4 regions of the Streptomyces afghaniensis genome follow, and region 4 is predicted to be linked to each of the others. Evidence: riboswitches for the same ligand, from Rfam matches in the RefSeq annotation. Region 4 holds a riboswitch; each other region holds the start of a gene.
The links. Region 4 has a riboswitch for cyclic di-AMP ahead of ACH4G3_RS24530 (C40 family peptidase). Riboswitches for the same ligand answer to the same signal wherever they lie in the genome.
Positions count from the first base shown of each region.

Region 1: linked by a shared signal. The riboswitch ahead of ACH4G3_RS00505 (M23 family metallopeptidase) and the one ahead of ACH4G3_RS24530 (C40 family peptidase) in region 4 are both predicted to bind cyclic di-AMP.
Region 2: linked by a shared signal. The riboswitch ahead of ACH4G3_RS23465 (transglycosylase SLT domain-containing protein) and the one ahead of ACH4G3_RS24530 (C40 family peptidase) in region 4 are both predicted to bind cyclic di-AMP.
Region 3: linked by a shared signal. The riboswitch ahead of ACH4G3_RS29255 (transglycosylase family protein) and the one ahead of ACH4G3_RS24530 (C40 family peptidase) in region 4 are both predicted to bind cyclic di-AMP.

Region 1 is NZ_JBIRGJ010000001.1:121,762-127,069, forward strand. Features, by position in the region: gene ACH4G3_RS00495 (M16 family metallopeptidase) at 1-739, shown strand, start outside; gene ACH4G3_RS00500 (M16 family metallopeptidase) at 736-2,124, shown strand; cyclic di-AMP (ydaO/yuaA leader) riboswitch at 2,317-2,481, shown strand; gene ACH4G3_RS00505 (M23 family metallopeptidase) at 2,495-3,283, shown strand; gene ACH4G3_RS00510 (GntR family transcriptional regulator) at 3,473-4,168, shown strand; gene ACH4G3_RS00515 (HPr family phosphocarrier protein) at 4,361-4,642, opposite strand; gene ACH4G3_RS00520 (bifunctional acetate--CoA ligase family protein/GNAT family N-acetyltransferase) at 4,820-5,308, shown strand, end outside.
Region 2 is NZ_JBIRGJ010000006.1:224,322-229,629, reverse strand. Features, by position in the region: gene ACH4G3_RS23475 (LolA family protein) at 1-302, opposite strand, end outside; gene ACH4G3_RS23470 (polyprenyl synthetase family protein) at 533-1,543, opposite strand; cyclic di-AMP (ydaO/yuaA leader) riboswitch at 2,055-2,224, shown strand; gene ACH4G3_RS23465 (transglycosylase SLT domain-containing protein) at 2,228-2,992, shown strand; gene ACH4G3_RS23460 (HAD family hydrolase) at 2,956-3,804, opposite strand; gene ACH4G3_RS23455 (GNAT family N-acetyltransferase) at 3,976-5,061, shown strand; gene ACH4G3_RS23450 (glycosyltransferase family 2 protein) at 5,081-5,308, shown strand, end outside.
Region 3 is NZ_JBIRGJ010000008.1:99,516-104,823, reverse strand. Features, by position in the region: gene ACH4G3_RS29270 (nucleoside triphosphate pyrophosphohydrolase) at 1-9, shown strand, start outside; gene ACH4G3_RS29265 (cytochrome P450 family protein) at 53-1,327, shown strand; gene ACH4G3_RS29260 (transglycosylase family protein) at 1,482-2,411, shown strand; cyclic di-AMP (ydaO/yuaA leader) riboswitch at 2,640-2,806, shown strand; gene ACH4G3_RS29255 (transglycosylase family protein) at 2,811-3,491, shown strand; gene eno (phosphopyruvate hydratase) at 3,780-5,060, shown strand; gene ACH4G3_RS29245 (FtsB family cell division protein) at 5,176-5,308, shown strand, end outside.
Region 4 is NZ_JBIRGJ010000006.1:444,703-450,010, reverse strand. Features, by position in the region: gene pcrA (DNA helicase PcrA) at 1-2,355, opposite strand, end outside; cyclic di-AMP (ydaO/yuaA leader) riboswitch at 2,646-2,820, shown strand; gene ACH4G3_RS24530 (C40 family peptidase) at 2,829-3,998, shown strand; gene ACH4G3_RS24525 (SLAC1 family transporter) at 4,121-5,134, shown strand; gene ACH4G3_RS24520 (hypothetical protein) at 5,112-5,308, opposite strand, start outside.

The sequences.
Region 1 (5,308 bases), on a different contig from region 4:
GATCGAGAAGTACTTCGGCTCCATTCCCGGCCACGACGGCAAGCCCGCGCCCCGGGACGGCGTGCTGCCGGAGATCATCGGCGAGCAGCTGCGCGAGGTCGTCGAGGAGGAGGTCCCGGCGCGTGCCCTGATGGCCGCCTACCGGCTGCCGCACGACGGCACGCGCGCGTGCGACGCGGCCGACCTGGCCCTCACCGTCCTCGGCGGCGGCGAGTCCTCCCGCCTGTACAACCGTCTCGTGCGGCGGGACCGTACGGCCGTGGCGGCCGGCTTCGGCCTGCTGCGGCTCGCCGGGGCGCCCTCCCTGGGGTGGCTGGACGTGAAGACGTCCGGTGACGTGGAGGTCCCGGTCATCGAGTCCGCCATCGACGAGGAGCTCGCCCGGTTCGCCGAGGACGGCCCCACGGCCGAGGAGATGGAGCGCGCCCAGGCCCAGTTGGAGCGCGAGTGGCTGGACCGGCTCGGCACGGTCGCCGGCCGCGCCGACGAACTGTGCCGGTACGCCGTGCTGTTCGGCGACCCCCAGCTGGCCCTGACGGCCGTACAGCGGGTGCTGGAGGTGACGGCCGAGGAGGTCCAGGAGGTCGCCAAGGCCCGCCTGCGGCCCGACAACCGCGCGGTGCTCGTCTACGAGCCCGTCGCCGGCGAGACGGGCGACACGGAGACCGCCGAGGACGCCGACACCACCGAGGACACCGCAGCCGCGGCCCTGAACGAGAACGAGGAGGCGGCCAAGTGACCGAGCTCGCCACGATGGACTTCCACCCCCAGCCGCAGGCGGGCGAGGCCAAGCCGTGGGCCTTCCCGGCCCCCGAGCGCGGCACTCTTGGCAACGGCCTGACGGTCCTGCGCTGCCACCGCCCCGGCCAGCAGGTCGTCGCCGTGGAGGTGCTGCTGGACGCACCCCTGGACGCCGAGCCGGCCGGCCTCGACGGCGTGGCCACGATCATGGCCCGGGCCTTCTCCGAGGGCACCGACAAGCACTCCGCCGAGGACTTCGCCGCCGAGCTGGAGCGTGCCGGCGCCACCCTCGACGCACACGCCGACCACCCCGGCGTCCGGCTCAGCCTGGAGGTGCCGGCCTCCCGGCTCGCCAAGGGGCTCGGCCTGATCGCCGACGCCCTGAGGGCTCCCGCGTTCGCGGACAGCGAGGTCGAGCGGCTCGTCCGCAACCGCCTCGACGAGATCCCGCACGAGCTGGCCAACCCCTCCCGGCGCGCCGCCAAGGAGCTCTCCAAGGAGCTCTTCCCGGCAGGCTCGCGCATGTCGCGGCCCCGCCAGGGCACCGAGGAGACGGTCGCCGCGATCGACTCCGCGGCCGTACGCGCCTTCTACGAGCGGCACGTCAGGCCCGCCACGGCCACCGCCGTGGTCGTCGGCGACCTCACCGGCATCGACCTCGACGCCCTGCTGAGCGACACGCTGGGCTCCTGGACCGGATCCGCGGCCGAGCCGCACCCGGTGCCGCCGGTGACCGCCGACGACACGGGCCGGGTCGTCATCGTGGACCGCCCCGGTGCGGTCCAGACGCAGCTGCTCATCGGCCGCATCGGCCCGGACCGGCACGACCGTGTGTGGCCCGCGCAGGTGCTCGGCACGTACTGCCTCGGCGGCACCCTCACCTCCCGCCTGGACCGCGTGCTGCGCGAGGAGAAGGGCTACACCTACGGTGTGCGGGCGTTCGGCCAGGTCCTCAGGTCCGCCCCGGACGGGACCGGTGCCGCGATGCTCGCCATCACCGGCTCCGTGGACACCCCCAACACCGGCCCCGCCCTCCAGGACCTCTGGACGGTGCTGAGCACCCTCGCCGCCGGGGGACTGACCGACGCCGAGCGGGACGTCGCCGTGCAGAACCTGGTCGGTGTGGCGCCGCTGAAGTACGAGACGGCGGCGGCCGTCGCGAGCACGCTGGCCGACCAGGTCGAGCAGCACCTGCCCGACGACTACCAGGCCACGCTGTACCGGCAGCTCGCCGCGACCGGCACCGTGGAGGCCACCGCGGCGGTCGTCAGCGCCTTCCCGGTGGACCGTCTGGTGACCGTGCTCGTGGGTGACGCGGCGCAGATCAAGGGCCCGGTGGAGGCCCTGGGCATCGGCGAAGTCACGGTCGTCGCCGCCGAGTAGGGGCACGCGCGCGAGGAGCCCTGGTTGTCTTCCTAAGGCACCAGGGCTCCTTTATGCCCGAATTGGCACGGAGGTTGCCTGTCTGCCCTGTGGGATGCGCTACAAAAAGCCGGATCCGTTTGGGAATTGAAAGTGGCCCCGCTTAGCGTCGTCCGGGCTGTTCGTCAGGCAGTGCGCCGCACCCGCGGCACCGGACAGTCATCGCCGAGTCCCCGTACGGCGCGAGCCAGGGGAGCCGGGGACCCAACCGCAGTCCCTGGGGTGAATCGGACGCCCGCGCGAGCCGCGAGGGGGTCCGTAGGAGACCTTCCTGCTCCGAACCCGTCAGCTAACCCGGTAGGCGAGAAGGAAGGAAAGGACCAGGCACTCCATGGCGTTCACCCGCGCCACCGGGAAGCACCGTCGTCCCAGCAGGATCCACCGCGGCACGGCCCGCGCGGCGGGGGTCGCGGCCCTCGCCACCACCGGCGTCATCGGCACCGTGGCCGCTCCGGCCGCCTTCGCCGCCGAGCCGGCCGTCGAGCAGACCGGCCTCACCCCCGTCGTCACCATGGGCGACACCGTGGCCCAGCAGATCGACGCCCAGGCCGCGGCCCAGAAGCAGGCCGCCGAGGAGGCCGCCGCCAAGAAGAAGGCCGAGGAGGCCGCCCGCGAGCGGGCCGCCGAGGCGGCCAAGGAGGCCAAGGAGGCGGCCGAGAAGGCCCGCGAGGCCAAGGAGCGCGCCGCCCGCGAGGCCGAGCGCAAGCGCCTTAACACCTTCGTGCCCCCGATCTCCGGTTCGTACGTCTCCACCGGCTACCAGGCCAGCAGCGGCCTGTGGTCCTCCGGCAGCCACACCGGTGTCGACTTCCACGCCGCCAGCGGCACCTCCGTCCACGCGGTCGGCATGGGAGAGGTCGTCGAGGCCGGCTGGGGCGGGTCCTACGGCAACCAGATCGTGATCAAGATGAACGACGGCACGTACACCCAGTACGGCCACCTGTCGTCCATCAGCGTCTCGGTGGGCCAGCGGGTCACCCCGGGCCAGCAGATCGGCCTGTCCGGCGCGACCGGCAACGTCACCGGCCCGCATCTGCACTTCGAGGCCCGTACGAGCCCCGAGTACGGCTCCGACATCGACCCCGTCGCCTACCTCCGCTCGCACGGCGTGAGCGTCTGACGGCGTACCACTCCGCTTCCCCGAGGCCCCGGCTCCCCGAGCCGGGGCTTTCGGCGTTTGTGCCGCCCGGCTGTCCAAAAAATATCCCTGGATTCCGGTCTGCCGTCGGAAATTCCGGCTCATTGCAATAGAGTCACGGAACACGCGTCACTCGTTCGACGTTTCACGGGGATTAAACGGAGGTCGGTCATGCGCATTCCCGCGCACTCGGTGTGCACGGCCATCCGGGACGACATCGTCGCGGGTGTCTACGAACGCGGCGGCCGGCTGACCGAGGAACTCCTCGCCCGCCGCTACGGCGTCTCGCGCGTCCCCGTCCGGGAGGCCCTGCGCACCCTGGAGGCCGAGGGCTTCGTGGTGACCCGGCGGCACGCGGGCGCGTGCGTCGCCGAACCCACCGAGCAGGAGGCCGCCGACCTGCTGGAGATGCGGCTGCTGCTGGAGCCGCTCGGCGCTGCCCGCGCCGCCCAGCGCCGCACCGAGGCGCATCTGAAGGTCCTGCGCGGCCTGGTCAGGCTCGGCCAGGAGCGCGCCCGCCGGGGCAACAGCGACGACCTGCGCTCCCTGGGCGGCTGGTTCCACGAGACGCTCGCGCAGGCCTCCGGCAGCCCCGCGCTGACCTCGATGCTCACCCAGCTCCGTCACAAGATCGCCTGGATGTACACCGTGGAGGCGCCGGCCGGGCCCGTGGAGTCCTGGACCGAGCACGGCGCGATCGTGGACGCGGTGGCGCGCGGGGACAGCGAGCGCGCGCGGGCGGTCACGGCGCTGCACACCGAGCGCGCGACGGCCGCGCACCGGCTGCGTTTCGGCTCCGCCGGGGAGCGGGCCGAGCGTGTGAGGAACTCGCAACATCCCGTAAACACGGCGAGCCTGCGGCATTAACACAGGAGCCGTATACAAAGAGCAGGTAATTCGCGGGGGATTATTTCTGCTGCCCGGGAACGGGGAATTCACGACCCGTGACCGGAAATGGCGACCCGCGCCCGGGAATGGCGAAGGGCTCGCCCGATGAATTCGGACGAGCCCCTCAGGATGCACCGGACCAGGGGTACCGGATCAGGCGCGGAAGAATGCTCAGACGGTCTCGGGCAGTTCCTCGAGGCCCTCGGAGACCAGCTTCGCCAGCCGGTCCAGGGCGACGTCCGCACCCTCGGCGTCGGAGGCGAGGACGATCTCCTCACCGCCCTGGGCGCCGAGGCCGAGGACGGCCAGCATGGAGGCCGCGTTGACGGGGTTGCCGTCTGCCTTGGCGATCGTCACCGGGACGCCTGCGGCCGTGGCGGCTCGGACGAAGATGGAGGCGGGGCGGGCGTGGAGGCCCTCGGCCCAGCCGACGTTGACGCGGCGCTCAGCCATGTGTTGCTGCCCTTCGGTTTTCAGGGTTGTCTAGACCAGTTTCCCATACGTGAAGCTGCGCCGGGGCGGTCCTGACGTACCGCCCCGGGGTGCCGTCGGGTCGCGGCCTCGACCCGGCTGACGCCCTCCACAGACTGCCTCGCGCCGCTGTCGGACGCCAGACGTACTCTGGGGCCCATGCAGACCTCGCCGGACCGGCACGAGTATCCCGCCCACTGGGAAGCCGACGTGGTGCTGCGCGACGGTGGTACCGCGCGCATCCGGCCCATCACCGTTGATGACGCCGAGCGCCTGGTCAGCTTCTACGAGCAGGTCTCCGACGAGTCGAAGTACTACCGCTTCTTCGCGCCGTACCCTCGCCTGTCCGCCAAGGACGTCCACCGCTTCACGCACCACGACTTTGTGGACCGGGTGGGACTCGCGGCCACAGTCGGCGGCGAGTTCATCGCCACCGTACGCTACGACCGGATCGGCGCGGACGGAACGCCCGCGTCCGCGCCCGCCGACGAGGCCGAGGTCGCCTTCCTGGTGCAGGACGCCCACCAGGGCCGGGGCGTCGCCTCCGCTCTCCTGGAACACATCGCCGCCGTCGCCCGTGAGCGCGGCATCCGCCGCTTCGCCGCCGAGGTGCTGCCCGCCAACAACAAAATGATCAAGGTGTTCACG
Region 2 (5,308 bases), 220 kb from region 4:
CCGGACATCAGGCTGCTCTCCAGCCCGCCGAGGTCCGGCAGGCCGAGGTCGGTGCTGATCTTCACGGTGCCGGACAGCTGCTGGACGTCCGACTTGGCGATCTTCTCGATGAGCTGCTGTGCGGTGATCTTCGGGAGGTCGGGGTCACCGGAGTCGGCGAGTGCGGGGACCAGCCCGATCGTCGCGGCCGCCACCCCCACCACCGTGACCGGGACGATGTACCGCGCGGCTTTGCGCCGCCCGGAGCGCTGCTCGTCGACCTCCCCGGCGGTCGTGCTGTCGTCGGATGCGTACGGTGCCATGTGTGCCCTACCTCCGTGATCGGCGGCGGCTGTCCGTGTCGTGCACGCACTCGTCCCTGAGCCGCCATTCTCACCCGAACTGGTGAGGAGTGGTGTTTTCCGTGGTGACTATCTGACCAAATCGGCCGGCGAGATACGTCAGACCCCGGGCTCAACTCCACGTACTGCTCCGGTATGACACGAGAGGGCTGCTTCTCCCCCGACCCGTAGGGGTCGTGGGGGAAAACGCGCTAGCCGGCCCGGTGCACCACGGCGTCGGACAGCTCCACCAGCGCCGTCTTCGCGGCGCACTCGGGCAGCGGTGCCAGCGCCGAGCGGGCGTCCTGGGCGTAGCGGACGGTGTCCCGCCGGGCCTGCTCCAGCGCCGGGTGGGCCCGCAGCAGGCGCAGGGCCTCGGCGTGCCGGTCGTCGTCGGTGAGGTCGGAGTCCAGCAGCTCGCACAGGGCGATGTCGTCCGCGAGCCCGAGCCGGGCCGCACGCTCACGCAGCCGCAGCACCGGCAGCGTGGGGATGCCCTCGCGCAGGTCGGTGCCGGGGGTCTTGCCGGACTCGTGGGAGTCGGAGGCGATGTCCAGGACGTCGTCCGCGAGCTGGAAGGCGACGCCGAGCCGCTCGCCGTACTGGGTCAGCACGTCCACGACCGTCTCGTCGGCGCCGGACATCATGGCGCCGAACCGGCAGGACACCGCCACCAGCGAGCCGGTCTTGCCGCCCAGCACGTCCAGGTAGTGCTCGACCGGGTCGCGGCCGTCCTGCGGTCCGGCCGTCTCCAGGATCTGCCCGGTCACCAGCCGCTCGAACGCCTCGGCCTGCACCCGCACCGCCTCCGGGCCGAGGTCGGCCAGGATGTGCGAGGCGCGGGCGAAGAGGAAGTCACCGGTGAGGACCGCGACGGAGTTGCCCCAGCGGGCGTTCGCGCTCGCCACCCCGCGCCGCACGGTGGCCTCGTCCATCACGTCGTCGTGGTACAGCGTGGCGAGGTGGGTCAACTCCACGACGACGGCCGACGGCACGATCCCGGGCGCGTACCGGTCGCCGAACTGGGCCGAGAGCATCACGAGCAGCGGACGGAACCGCTTGCCGCCGGCCCGGACCAGGTGCTGGGCGGCCTCCGTGATGAAGGGCACCTCACTCTTGGTGGCCTCGAGCAAGCCTTCCTCGACAGCCGCCAATCCGGCCTGGACATCGGCTTCCAGAGCCTGGTCCCGCACGCTCAGCCCGAACGGCCCGACGTCGGTCACGAGGGGTCTCCTGTCTGCTGGTGTCTGCCGGTGATCACGCGGTTTGTCGATAGGTCGCTGCCATCACTCGAGTCAGCGTATCCGGTCACGTTTCGATCACCACCAGCGCCCAGGGTTACAGGCCGGGTGGTATCCGATCACGACCGCCATGTTTTTGATCAGCTCATAAGAGCAGACATTTATCGACTTACCAGGAGGTAGTGACGTATGCACGATTTGCCGTGATGGATAAGCGAATTCCCCTTGGTGCAAATTGCCCCACGGACTCGTGATCAGTGAGTTGAATCACGTTATCCCCTGTGACATCCCACTCCGGCACCGACCCGTACCTCCTTCCGCCGCACGCAAGTTGAGCCTTGGCTTCAGCAAAGGATCAAGCGCCTCATAAGCCTCTGACCAAGGTCAACCGCTCGAGATGTGACTCCGGTGCTTGTTCCCGACATGTGCTCTCGCATACGTTCCGGGCCTGTCCGGCGGACGCCGAATCCTGCCGCCGCCCGGACGCCCCACACCATCCGACTCACTCACGCAGGGCAGGAGCGGGGGACCCAGGTAAGTCGCCGGTCCGCGCAGCGGAACGGCTCGGGGTGAAGCCGCGTACGGCACACAGCGCCGTAGGCGGCCGGGCACCTCCCGGCCCGAACCCGACAGCTCACCTCGCAGGCGCCGGAGAGGAACATCGCCATGCCCCGAGGCAAGCACCGTCGCCCCAGAAGCAGCCAGCTCACCCGCCGTGTCGCAGCCGTCGGCACCGGCGGAGCGGCACTCACCCTCCCGCTGCTCGGCGCGACGCAGGCCGGCGCCGCCCAGCCGGCCCAGAGCGCATCCGCCGTCGCGCAGTCCGTGCCGCAGGCCAAGACCTCCAAGTCCGTCACGTACACCGTCACCAAGGGCGACTCGCTCGCCCGCATCGCGGACAAATTCGACGTGTCGGGCGGCTGGAAGCAGCTCTACAAGGACAACCGCGCCGCCGTCGGCGACGACCCGAAGCTGATCCACCCGGGTCTGAAGCTGAAGGTGAAGACGGCCAAGACGGACGCCGTGAAGAAGACGGCCACCAAGTCCTCGGCCCCCGCCAAGCCGGCCGGCGGCGTCGCCCAGGCCACCCAGGCCTCCGCGAAGACCTACGCGAACAACCTGGACGGCTGGATCCGCGAGGCGCTGGACGTCATGGCGCAGAAGGGGATCCCGGGCTCGTACGACGGCATCTACCGCAACATCATGCGGGAGTCGTCCGGCAACCCCCTGGCGATCAACAACTGGGACTCGAACGCCGCCAAGGGCACCCCGTCCAAGGGTCTGCTCCAGGTCATCGACCCGACCTTCGCCGCCTACCACGTGCCCGGCACCTCCTTCGACCCGTACGACCCGGTCGCCAACATCACGGCGGCCTGCAACTACGCGGCGGCCCGCTACGGCTCGATCGACAACGTCAACGGCCCGTACTGAGCCGTCCCGCCCAGCAGCCGTTCGAGGACGACGGCGATGCCGTCGTCCTCGTTCGACAGGGTGATCTCGTCGGCCACGGCCTTGAGTTCGGGATGGGCGTTGGCCATGGCGACGCCGTGGGCGGCCCAGTCGAACATCGGGATGTCGTTGGGCATGTCCCCGAAGGCGACGGTGTCCGCCGGCCGCAGCCCCAGGTGCTCGGCGGCCAGCGCCAGGCCCGTCGCCTTCGTGACGCCGCACGGCTGGAGCTCGACCGTGCCGGGCCCCGACATCGTCACGGTCGCCAGTGAACCGACCACCGAGCGGGCCGTCGCCGCCAACTCGTCGTCGCTCAGGTAGGGGTGGCGCAGCAGCACCTTGCTGATGGGCGCGCCCCACAGGTCGTCGCGCCGGTCGACCCGCACCGCCGGCAGGGTCGGGTGCGGCATGAGGTAGCCCGGCTCGATGAGCGTGAGCCCGTCGACCCCGTCCTGGTCGACCGCGGCGTACACCTGCCCCACCTCGGCCTCGATCTTGCCGAGGGCGGTCTCCGCCAGTTCCCGGTCCAGGGTGATGGACCACAGCAGCCGGTCCGCGCCGGCGTCGTACACCTGCGCGCCCTGCCCGCACACCGCGAGCCCCGTACAGCCGAGGTCGTCCAGGAGCGGCCGCACTCTGGGCGCCGGCCGGCCCGTCACCACGAGGTGCTGGGCACCGGCGTCCGCCACCCGCGCGAGCGCGGCGAGGGACCGGTCGGACAGGGTGTCGTCGCCGCGCAGCAGCGTCCCGTCCAGGTCGGTGGCGATGAGTGAATATGCGATGGGTGCGGCCATGATCAGAGAATACGGACAGTGCGCCCTTTCGTTTCATCCCGCGGCGGACACCGATTGCCCGGTTGAAGGCCTCTGCACCAGTTGGCAACAACATGGTCCGCTACCTACCGTCGAGGCCGTCTCGGGCGGTACCTTCCAAGTGTCCAGGGGGGACTTGATCGGGGGGTCGGGTTGAGCAGTGGGCGTGTTCGTGTGGGTGTGCCCGGGGAGCTCGGCGAGGGGGAGAAGGAGCGCTGGCGCGCGCTGCGCGCGGCGTCGGAGACACCGCGCAACCCCTTCATGGAACCGGAGTTCACCGAAGCCGTCGGGCTGGTGAGGCCACAGGCACGGGTCGCGGTGGTGTACGAGGGGCTGGAGCCGGCCGGCTTCCTGCCCCATGAGCGGGGCCCGTTGGGGCAGGGCCGTGCGATCGGGCTGGGCGTCTCGGACACGCAGGGCGCGATCCTGCGGCCGGGGCTGCGGCTGGACACGGGCGAACTGCTGCGGCGCTGCTCGCTGTCGAGCTTCGCCTTCGACAACCTGGAGGCCGAGCAGCGGCTGTTCGTCCGGTACGCGGCCGAGGAGCACGCCACCTACGTCATCGACGTGGAGAAGGGCTACGAGACGTACGAGTCGGTGCTGCGCGCCCAGTCGCCGAAGTTCCTGAAGACCACCCTGGCCAAGGAGCGCAGGCTGGGCCGGCAGGTCGGCGAGCTGCGGTTCGTGTTCGACGAGCGTGAGCCGGCCGCGCTGCGCACGCTCATGGAGTGGAAGTCGGCGCAGTACCGAAGGACCGGCCGCCGGGACCGGTTCGCCCAGGAGTGGATCACCCGGCTCGTGGGGCGGCTGGCCGCGACCCGGGCACCGGAGTGCAGCGGCACGCTGTCCGTGCTGTACGCCGGTCAACGGCCGCTGGCCGCGCACTTCGGACTGCGCTCGGCGTCGGTCCTGGCCTGCTGGTTCCCGGCCTACGACCCGGAGTTCGCGAAGTACTCGCCCGGTCTGGTGCTGCACCTGCGCATGGCCGAGGCGGCGGCCGCCGAGGGCATCGGCATGCTCGATCTGGGGCGGGGCGCGGCCGAGTACAAGGACGCGCTGAAGACGGGAGAACTGCCCGTGTACGAGGGTGCGGTGACGCGCCCCGGGGCGGGCGCGGCGCTGCACTGGCTGAGCCGCGAGCCGGCGCGCCGCGTGCACAGCTACGTCCGCGGCAGGCCACGGCTCGCGGCGCTGGCCGCGCGGACCCTGAAGGGCGCGGCTCGGCTGCGCCGTACCTGACGACGAGGGGGGAGGGCCCATGGCCCGTTCAGCACGTGCGCAGGAGGAGATACGGCGGTTCCTGGACATCGGGGCGGTGCAGGTCGCCGAGCTGGACCTCGACGGTGACGAGGCGGTGCTCAGACCGGGCCCGGGGAGCCCGCCGGTGACGCATGGCGAGGTGTTCGTACTGGTCAGGCGGAGCGGGCGGCCGGTGGGGACGCTGCTCGGGCGGGTGCCTGAGGGGGCGGACGCGAAGGCGGTGCTC
Region 3 (5,308 bases), on a different contig from region 4:
CAGGGCTGAGACCGGCCGAGGGAGGGGGCGGGGAGCCGGATACCGTCGGGGAGTGACCGACCAGCCCCAGCCCAGCACCCCGGCCGCCGCTCCCGACCTCTTCACCTGGGAGTTCGCGAGCAACCCCTACCCCGCCTACGCCTGGCTCCGCGAGCACAGCCCCGTCCACAGGACGCGGCTCCCCAGCGGCGTGGAGGCCTGGCTGGTCACGCGGTACGCCGACGCCAAGCAGACGCTCGCCGACCACCGGCTCTCCAAGAACCCGGCGCATCACGACGAGCCCGCGCACGCCAAGGGCAAGACCGGGATCCCCGGGGAGCGCAAGGCCGAGCTGATGACGCACCTGCTCAACATCGACCCGCCGGACCACACCCGGCTGCGGCGGCTCGTCTCCAAGGCGTTCACGCCCCGCCGGGTCGCCGAGTTCGCGCCCCGGGTGCAGGAGCTCACCGACGGGCTCATCGACGGGTTCGCACGGAAGGGGTCCGCCGACCTCATCCACGAGTTCGCCTTCCCGCTCCCCATCTACGCCATCTGCGACCTGCTCGGCGTCCCCCGCGAGGACCAGGACGACTTCCGCGACTGGGCGGGGATGATGATCCGTCACCAGGGCGGGCCCCGGGGCGGCGTGGCGCGGTCCGTGAAGAAGATGCGCGGCTACCTCGCCGACCTCATCCACCGCAAGAGGGAGGCGCTGCCCGACGAGCCCGCCCCCGGCGAGGACCTCATCTCCGGGCTCATCCGCGCCTCCGACCACGGCGAGCACCTCACCGAGAACGAGGCCGCGGCCATGGCCTTCATCCTGCTGTTCGCCGGTTTCGAGACGACCGTGAACCTGATCGGCAACGGCACCTACGCCCTGCTCACCCACACCGAGCAGCGCGCGCGCCTCCAGAGCTCCCTCGCCGCCGGGGAGACCGGCCTCCTGGAGACCGGAGTCGAGGAGCTCCTGCGCTACGACGGCCCGGTCGAACTCGCCACCTGGCGGTTTGCCACGCAGCCGCTCACCATCGGCGGGCAGCACATCGCGCCCGGCGACCCGGTCCTCGTCGTCCTGGCCGCCGCCGACCGGGATCCGGAGCGGTTCGCCGATCCGGACGTGCTCGACCTCGCCCGCCGCGACAACCAGCACCTCGGCTACGGCCACGGCATCCACTACTGCCTCGGCGCCCCGCTGGCCCGTCTGGAGGGCCAGACCGCGCTCGCCACGCTCCTCACCCGCCTCCCGGACCTGCGGCTCGCGGTGGACCCGGCCGAGCTGAGATGGCGCGGCGGCCTCATCATGCGCGGGCTGCGCACGCTGCCGGTGGAGTTCTCGGCGGCATGAAGTGACGAAACATCAGACCTGTGATCTTCACGTGATCTGCGCGGCATGAACTTGTGACAAGTGATCGTCTGCCGATACGTTCACCCATCATCAGCGCGGCCCTGGGGGGACCCGGCGCCGCGCCGGTCACTGCTGTCTCGCGAAAGGTCTCCGTATGCTCTCCGGGAACGGTCGGCACCGTCGCCCCCGCCAGGCTCCGGCTCTCCTCGTCGCGGCCGGGGTGACCGGCTCCGCCATCGCGATTCCGCTCCTCGGGGCCTCCGGTGCCAGCGCGGCCGACGGCACGACCTGGGACCGGGTCGCGGACTGCGAGACCGGCGGCGCCTGGAGCCAGAACAGCGGCAACGGGTACTTCGGCGGCCTCCAGTTGTCCCAGGAGGACTGGGAGAACCACGGCGGCCTCGACTACGCCCCGAGCGCCGACCTGGCCAGCCGCTCCCAGCAGATAGCCGTGGCCGAGAGAATCCTCGCCGACCAGGGGGTCGGCGCGTGGCGCACCTGCGGGCTGCTCTCCGGCCTTGAGCAGGACAAGAATTCGGACACGTCCGACTCGTCCAGCTCCTCCGACTCGTCCGCGCCGACGGACTCGCCCGGACTGCTCGACTCCACCGAGTCGCCCTCTGACGGGCAATCGACTCCGGAGGACGAAACTGACAAGTCCGACAAGTCGTCCGATTCCGCCGAGTCTTCGACACAGGACCCGTCGCCCGCCCCCGAGAGTGACAAGCCCGACAACTCCCGCCAGGACGACGGCTCTTCGGCACCCGCCGAAACCGAAACCGGCACCGCCTCCGGCCGCCACCGCGGCCCCAGTGCAGACGAGGGCACCGCGAGCGAGGACGGCCGTACGTCCGGGTCCACCGGACGGCACGCCTCGCGCGACGACGAAGCCTCCCGGGAGGCGACGGACGGCTCCTACACCGTCCGGCCCGGCGACACTCTCTGGTCCATCGCGAACTCCCTCGACCTCAGCGGCGGATGGCGCGCCCTCTACGTCGGGAACGAGACGGCCGTCGGTACCGACCCGAACCTCATCCGCCCCGGTCAGAAGCTCACGGTAGAGGGCGAAGCGGACGACAGGTAGCCGGTGGGGCAGTACGGAAACGGCGGCGGAAGTCACCCTGAAACCGTGCGAGTTCACGTCACTGTTCGCGGCTAATGTCCCTTATCGGTGCGGTGAGAGATAGATCTCAGAAGCCCTGATCGTCTTTGAAATTCCGCGGATCGCATGTCTACGGTCATGACCGCTCGCCACCGCGAGCCCCGGCTGCCGCAACGCCGAATCCTGCCAGCGGCCGTACGGGAACAGTCGTCGCGTCAAGCGCCGTAGGCAGGAGCGGGGGACCCAAGGTAAGTGCCCGACCGGCCGGTTGTGCCGGAAGGGCTTGGGGTGAAGCCGTGTCCCGGGAGGGACGCGGCCGGGCAACTCAACCGGCCCGAACCCGACAGCTCACCTCGCAGGCGTCGGTGAGGGGATCTCTCCATGCTGTTTTCCGGCAAGGGCACGCACCGCCGTCCGTCCAAGGCCTCTCGGGTCATCGCCATCGCCGGTGTCACCGGTGCCGCCGTCGCCGCCCCGCTGATGGCGGCCGGCAACGCCTCCGCCGCCACCGCCTCCGAGTGGGACGCCGTCGCCCAGTGCGAGTCCGGCGGCAACTGGTCCATCAACACCGGCAACGGTTACTACGGCGGTCTGCAGTTCTCCGCCTCCACCTGGTCCGGCTACGGCGGCACCAAGTACGCCTCCACCGCCGACCAGGCCACCAAGGAGCAGCAGATCGAGATCGCCGAGAAGGTCCTCGCGAGCCAGGGCAAGGGTGCCTGGCCGGTCTGCGGCAAGGGTCTGTCGAGCGCCGGCTACAGCGGCGGCTCCGCGCAGAGCAGCGGCTCCACCGAGACCCGCCAGACCGAGCAGCAGCCGGCCTCCCGCTCCGACGAGCGCCCGGCCCAGACCCAGAAGACCCAGAAGACCGTCACCACCCCGACCGGCAAGAAGGTCAAGAAGGGCGACGGCGAGTACAAGGTCGTCAAGGGTGACACCCTCAGCTCCATCGCGACCGAGCACAAGGTCGAGGGCGGCTGGGAGAAGCTGTTCGAGCTGAACAAGGACATCGTCACGGACGCCAACCTGATCTACCCGGGCCAGCAGCTGCACCTGAAGTAAGCAGCGCCCCGCCCGTCCCCACGGGCACGGCCCATCCCCGTCCCCACGGGTTCCCCGCCCCGGTGCGTCTTCCCCCGTACGCACCGGGGCGGGGTTTTTTCCGCCGGTCTTTGCGATCCGGCTTTGTTCCGTTCGGAAACAATTTACTCTCGGTTCTGTCCATGGGGTGGGCGACCCGGTGGCCGATCGCCCGGAGCCGGTTAGGCTCATGTCGCGAGCCACCGCGGCCCGCGCCTCGCCGGGTCCACGCGGCCCGCGTACCCGCGTCACATGAAGAAGGAGATGCTCGTGCCGTCCATCGACGTCGTCGTAGCCCGGGAAATCCTGGACTCCCGAGGCAACCCCACGGTCGAGGTCGAGGTCGGCCTCGACGACGGCAGCACCGGTCGTGCCGCCGTCCCGTCCGGCGCCTCCACGGGCGCCTTCGAGGCCATCGAGCTGCGCGACGGCGACTCGAACCGCTACCTCGGCAAGGGTGTGGAGAAGGCCGTCCTCGCGGTCATCGAGCAGATCGGCCCGGAGCTGGTCGGCTACGACGCCACCGAGCAGCGCCTGATCGACCAGGCCATGTTCGACCTGGACGCCACCGACAACAAGGGCTCCCTCGGCGCCAACGCCATCCTCGGCGTCTCCCTCGCCGTCGCCCACGCCGCCTCCGAGGCCAGCGACCTGCCGCTGTTCCGCTACCTGGGCGGCCCGAACGCGCATCTGCTGCCGGTGCCGATGATGAACATCCTGAACGGCGGCTCGCACGCCGACTCCAACGTGGACATCCAGGAGTTCATGATCGCCCCGATCGGCGCGGAGTCCTTCTCCGAGGCCCTGCGCTGGGGCGCCGAGGTCTACCACACGCTGAAGAAGGTCCTGAAGTCGAAGGGCCTCGCCACCGGCCTCGGCGACGAGGGCGGCTTCGCCCCGAACCTCGGCTCCAACCGCGAGGCCCTCGACCTCATCCTCGAGGCGATCAACGAGGCCGGTTACACCCCCGGCGAGCAGATCGCCCTCGCGCTCGACGTCGCCGCGTCCGAGTTCTACAAGGACGGCGTCTACACCTTCGAGGGCAAGGAGCGCTCGGCGGCCGAGATGACCGAGTACTACGCGGAGCTCGTCGACGCGTACCCGCTCGTCTCCATCGAGGACCCGCTGTTCGAGGACGACTGGGAGGGCTGGAAGACCATCACCGCCAAGCTCGGTGACAAGGTCCAGCTCGTCGGCGACGACCTGTTCGTCACCAACCCCGAGCGCCTGGCCCGCGGCATCGAGGAGGGCGCGGCCAACGCCCTGCTGGTCAAGGTCAACCAGATCGGTTCGCTCACCGAGACCCTGGACGCCGTCGAGCTGGCCCAGCGCAACGGCTTCAAGTGCATGATGTCCCACCGCTCCGGCGAGACCGAGGACGTCACCATCGCCGACCTGGCCGTCGCCACCAACTGCGGCCAGATCAAGACCGGCGCCCCGGCCCGCTCCGAGCGCGTCGCCAAGTACAACCAGCTGCTGCGCATCGAGGAGATCCTCGACGACGCGGCGGTGTACGCCGGCCGCAGCGCCTTCCCGCGCTTCAAGGGCTGATCGCCGAAAGGCCCGACCCGTAAGAGGCAGCGTCGTACGTACGTCCCCGTACTCGGTCCCGTACCGTGTCCGGGGACGTACGCGCGTATGACGGTGGAGCGGGAGGCGGACAGACATGGCCGTGAAGGACCGGGACCGGTTCTCCACCGCGACCAGGATCCGGCTGCTCGGCGAGCAGACCGCGGCCCGGGTCTACCGCTCCCAGACCAGGCGCCAGGCGCGCCGCTCCCGGCTGACCGGCCGGGCCG
Region 4 (5,308 bases):
CTGGTCGTGCGTGACCCGGTCCCCGACCGCCAGGGACACGACCGGCTTCTCGGAGGTCCGGCGCGTGGCGAAACCGGACGCGCCCGACGCGGACGAACGCGAGCGGGACGACGACAGAGAGGCCGCCACCCCGGAGACCGGGCCGGAGGACGCGGGCGCGGTGGCTCCCGTCCGCTTCCATTCCACGTAGGCCGGCGGGATCTCCTCCAGGAAGCGGGAGGGCGGGTTGTACGACGGCTGGCCCCAGGCGCTGCGCAGCGTGGACCGCGTCAGATACAGCCGTTCCCGCGCGCGCGTGATCCCGACGTACGCCAGGCGCCGCTCCTCCTCCAGCTCCTTGGTCTGGCCGAGGGCGCGCATGTGCGGGAAGACGCCGTCCTCCATGCCGGTGAGGAAGACGACCGGGAACTCCAGGCCCTTGGCGGTGTGCAGGGTCATCAGCGTGATGACGCCGTCGCCGTCCTCCTCGTCGGGGATCTGGTCGGAGTCGGCGACCAGCGCGACCTGTTCGAGGAAGTCGGACAGTGTCCCCTGCTCGTCCTCGCCGCGTTCCTGCTCGAACTCCATGGCGACGGCGGCGAGTTCCTGGAGGTTCTCGATCCGGGTCTCGTCCTGCGGGTCGGTGGAGGCCTGCAACTCGGCGAGGTACCCGGTGCGTTCCAGGACGGCCTCCAGCACGGTGGCCGGTCCGGCGCCGGACTCGACGATCGTCCGGAGGTCCTCCATCAGCGTGTTGAACCGCTTGACGGCGTTGGTGGAGCGCGCGGCCATGCCGTACGCCTCGTCCACACGCTTCAGCGCCTGCGGGAAGCTGATCTTCTCCCGCTGGGCGAGGGCGTCGATCATCGCCTCGGCGCGGTCGCCGATGCCCCGCTTGGGGACGTTGAGGATCCGGCGCAGCGGCACCGAGTCCTCCGGGTTGGCCAGCACGCGCAGGTAGGCCAGGACGTCCCGGACCTCCTTGCGCTCGTAGAAGCGGACCCCGCCGACGACCTTGTAGGGCAGGCCGACGCGGATGAAGATCTCTTCGAAGACACGGGACTGGGCGTTGGTGCGGTAGAACACCGCGACGTCGCCGGCCTTCGCCTCGCCGGCGTCCGTGAGGCGGTCTATCTCGTCGGCGACGAACTGCGCCTCGTCGTGCTCGGTGTCGGCGACGTACCCGGTGATCGTGGCGCCCGCGCCCGCGTTGGTCCACAGGTTCTTGGGGCGGCGGGACTCGTTGCGCTCGATGACCGCGTTGGCCGCGCTGAGGATCGTCTGGGTGGAGCGGTAGTTCTGCTCCAGCAGGATCGTCGTCGCGTCCGGGTAGTCCTCCTCGAACTGGAGGATGTTGCGGATCGTCGCGCCGCGGAAGGCGTAGATCGACTGGTCTGCGTCACCCACGACGCACAGCTCGGCGGGCGGGACCTCGGCCTCGGGCGGTACGTCGACGGGGTGCTCGGAGGTGCCGACGAGCTCCCGCACGAGGGCGTACTGGGCGTGGTTGGTGTCCTGGTACTCGTCCACCAGCACGTGGCGGAAGCGGCGGCGGTAGTGCTCGGCGACGTCCGGGAAGGCGCGCAGCAGGTTGACCGTCGTCATGATCAGGTCGTCGAAGTCGAGGGCGTTCGCCTCGCGCAGCCGCGACTGGTACATCGCGTAGGCCTGGGCGAGGGTCTTCTCGAAGCCGTCCGTGGCCTGGGCGGCGAAGTCCTCCTCGTCGATCAGCTCGTTCTTCAGGTTGCTGATCTTGGCGCTGAAGGACTTCGGCGGGAAGCGCTTGGGGTCGAGGTCGAGGTCGCGGCAGACCAGGGCCATCAGGCGCTTGGAGTCGGCGGCGTCGTAGATCGAGAAGGAGGACGTGAAGCCGAGCTTCTTGCTCTCGCGCCGCAGGATGCGCACGCACGCGCTGTGGAAGGTCATCACCCACATCGCGTTCGCCCGTGGGCCGACGAGCTGCTCGACGCGCTCCTTCATCTCGCCCGCGGCCTTGTTGGTGAAGGTGATCGCGAGGATCTGGCCCGGGTGCACGCCCCGCTCGGCGAGCAGGTGGGCGATGCGGTGCGTGAGCACGCGGGTCTTGCCGGAGCCGGCGCCGGCCACGATGAGCAGCGGGGAGCCGGAGTGCACGACGGCGGCGCGCTGGTTGTCGTTCAGCCCCTCCAGGAGGGCGGCGGTGTCCACCACCGGGCGCGGGGCGCCGTCGCGGTAATAGGCGTCCCGGTCCGGGGGCACGTCGAACTTCCCGCCGAACAGATCGTCCGGAACCGGCTCCGGTACGTGATCGTCCTCGGGTGGCGGCGGGGGCTCGTCCGCGGGGCCCCGCTGGGCCTGGAGGTCCGCCAGGAAGCTGTCGTCAAAGAGGCTGCTCATCGCTCTCCGAGTCTAGGGCGCCCCACTGACAGCCCGCCGCCGCCCTGAGAACATCGCCGAAACGACCCCTTCGTCACCCTGCATCCCCGCATGATCACAGTCCGCTACAGACGTCACGATTATGGACGACTCGTGACCAACCCCCCTTGACCGGTCACTCTCGGCGACGCTCCGGGATAAGGTCACGAAAATGTATCGGGCATATCACCCATCAACCTTCACAAGGGCCACACCAGTTGGCTACCGTGCGGGCAGGCCGCACGACCCCCACCGGCGAACGTCGCCGGGCCGCGCGGCCTCCGCCGAGTCCGGTGTGCCGCAGCGGCAGCCGGAGCCGGGGACCCAACCGAGAAACTCTGGGGTGAATCGGCCCGACTCCCTCCACGGAGACGGCCGTAGGGCAACCCTTCCGATGTACCCGCCCGAACCCGACAGCTAACCCGGTAGGCGGAGCATGGAAGGAGTCGCCTCCCTTGGCGTCGCACCGCAAGTCGCGTCCCGCTGGTACGCGCGTCGCAGGCATACGGACCCCCGCCCTCGCAACGGCGGCCCTCACGTCCGTGGCCCTGCTGTCCCAGTCGGCCAACGCCGCCCCCGAGGCCGACGGCAAGCCGAGTCTCGAGGAAGTCGAGAAGAAGGTCGACGACCTGTACCGCCAGGCCGAGTCGGCGACCGACAAGTACAACTCGGCCAAGGAAAAGACCACCAAGCAGCGAAAGCGCGTCGACACCCTTCTCGACGACGTCGCCAAGCGCACCCAGAAGCTCAACGAGGCACGGGAGGAACTCGGTTCCTTCGCCGCCGCCCAGTACCGCACCGGCGCCTCCGCCCCGGACACGGCGACGTTCCTGCTCGCGGACACCCCGCAGGACTACTTCGACCAGACCCAGCTGATGGACCGGATGACCGGCCGTCAGAAGGTCGCGGTCGACGACTACGTCACCCAGCAGTCCGAGACGATGAAGAAGCGCCAGGAGGCCACCGAGAGCCTCGAGACGCTGACCGAGACGCAGGGCGACCTGAAGACGGCCAAGGCGACCGTCCAGCAAAAGCTCGCCGACGCCCGCGAGCTGCTGTCGAAGCTGACCGCCGAGGAGAAGGCGCGGCTCGCGGCGATCGAGAGGGAGAAGCAGCAGGAGGCCGCCCGCAAGGCCGCCGAGCTGGCCCGGCAGCAGGCCGCGCAGCAGAAGGCGCAGGAGGAGGCCGCCCAGCAGCAGGACAGCGGCTCCTCGTCGGCCGGCTCCGGCTCGTCCTCCTCGACAGCCCCGGCCGACTCCTCCTACGCCACCAAGGCCGAGAAGGCGCTCGCCTTCGCCCGTGCCCAGATCGGCAAGCCGTACGTCTGGGGCGCCGTCGGCCCCGGTTCCTACGACTGCTCCGGCCTCACCCAGGCCGCCTGGAAGGCCGCGGGCGTCACCCTGCCGCGCACGACCTACGACCAGGTCAACGCCGGCACCACGGTCCCGCTGGCCGACGCCCAGCCCGGTGACCTGGTCTTCTTCTACGACGACGTCACCCACGTCGGCATCTACATCGGCAACGGCATGATGATCCACGCCCCGAAGCCCGGCACCTACGTGCGCGAGGAGTCGATCTACTACGACGGCGAGTCGGCGATCCACAGCGTGGTGCGGCCCGCCTGAGGGCCGTAGGTCACGGCATGCGGATCACTGAGGGCACGCGCGCGTGAGGGCGCTCGCGCGTTTTTGAGGCGCCCGCGCGTGCCCCGCTCACATCGCGCGCGGCGCCTCCTAGCATCGGCCCCATGCCCGGCCCCTCCCCCTCCACCGACTGGTGGGCGCAGCGCGCGCCGTCCGCCAGTGCCGCCGTACTGACGACCGGCACCCTGTCGGTCGGTCTGGATCTGGCGGGGTACGGCGTCCTCTCCCGTATCGCCCTCGGCGTGGCCTGCGCGGCCTGGCTGATGCTCGCCGCGGACTTCACCCTGCGGCTGCTGCCGGCCGGCACGAGGTGGCGGTCGTACGCGGGGGTGCCGGGCCTTGTGGACACCGTGGCGGCGGCCGCCCTCACCACCGTGGCGGCGACGGCCGTCCTGGGCACCGGCTTCTCGGCGGCCGGCTCGCAGGCTCTGGCCGCGGCCCTGCTGGTGCTGGCCGTACTGCTCTGGCCCGTGCCGCTGGCCCTCCCCGCGCAGGACGGGGAGCGGCGCAGGCCCGGGACCGTGTTCACGCGCTGCATGGCCACACAGGGGCTCGCCGTGCTCGGCGCCACGCTCGCCGCTGCCGAGTCGGCCGCCTGGCTGGCCCACGCGGCGCTGGTGCTGTTCTGGCTGGGGCTCGTGCTGTACGTCCTCGCCCTGGCCCGTTTCGACGTGCGGCAGGTGGCGGAGGGGCGCGGCGACCACTGGCTCGTGGCCGGGGCGCTCGCGCTCTCGGCGCTGGCCGGGGCACGGCTGATCAGCTCCGACAGCGCGCAGCTGTACCTGTGGAACGTCGACGACCGCGGCACCCTGAGCCATGTGACGGTCGCGCTGCTCGTGCTCACACTGGTCTGCTGCGCCGTCCTGCTCGCCGCCGAGTTCCTTCGGCCCCGGCCCCGCACCGACATCCGCCGCTGGGCGACCGTGTTCACCTGGGCCATGACGGCGACGGCCGCACTGGCCGTCGCCGCCGCCCTCGACGTCTCCTGGCTCGACGGCCTGGGGGAGGTACTGCTGTGGGTCTCGGTGGCCGCGTGGCTCGTGGTCACCGCCTGGACGGTCGCCTCGGCCCGGGCCTGCGCCGTGCCCGGCCGGGTCAGGTCCAGAGCACGGCGATGAAGACGTTCGCCGTGGTCAGCGCCCCGACGAGGCCGAACAGGCCCTTGTCCACCTGCTCGTCGTCCCGCTTCACGTAGACCAGGCCGAGGATCACGATCAGCAGGGCCAGCTTCACGCCGATCTTGATGTTGTTCACGGACTGGTCGTCGGCCTGGTTGAGGCCGACCAGGATCA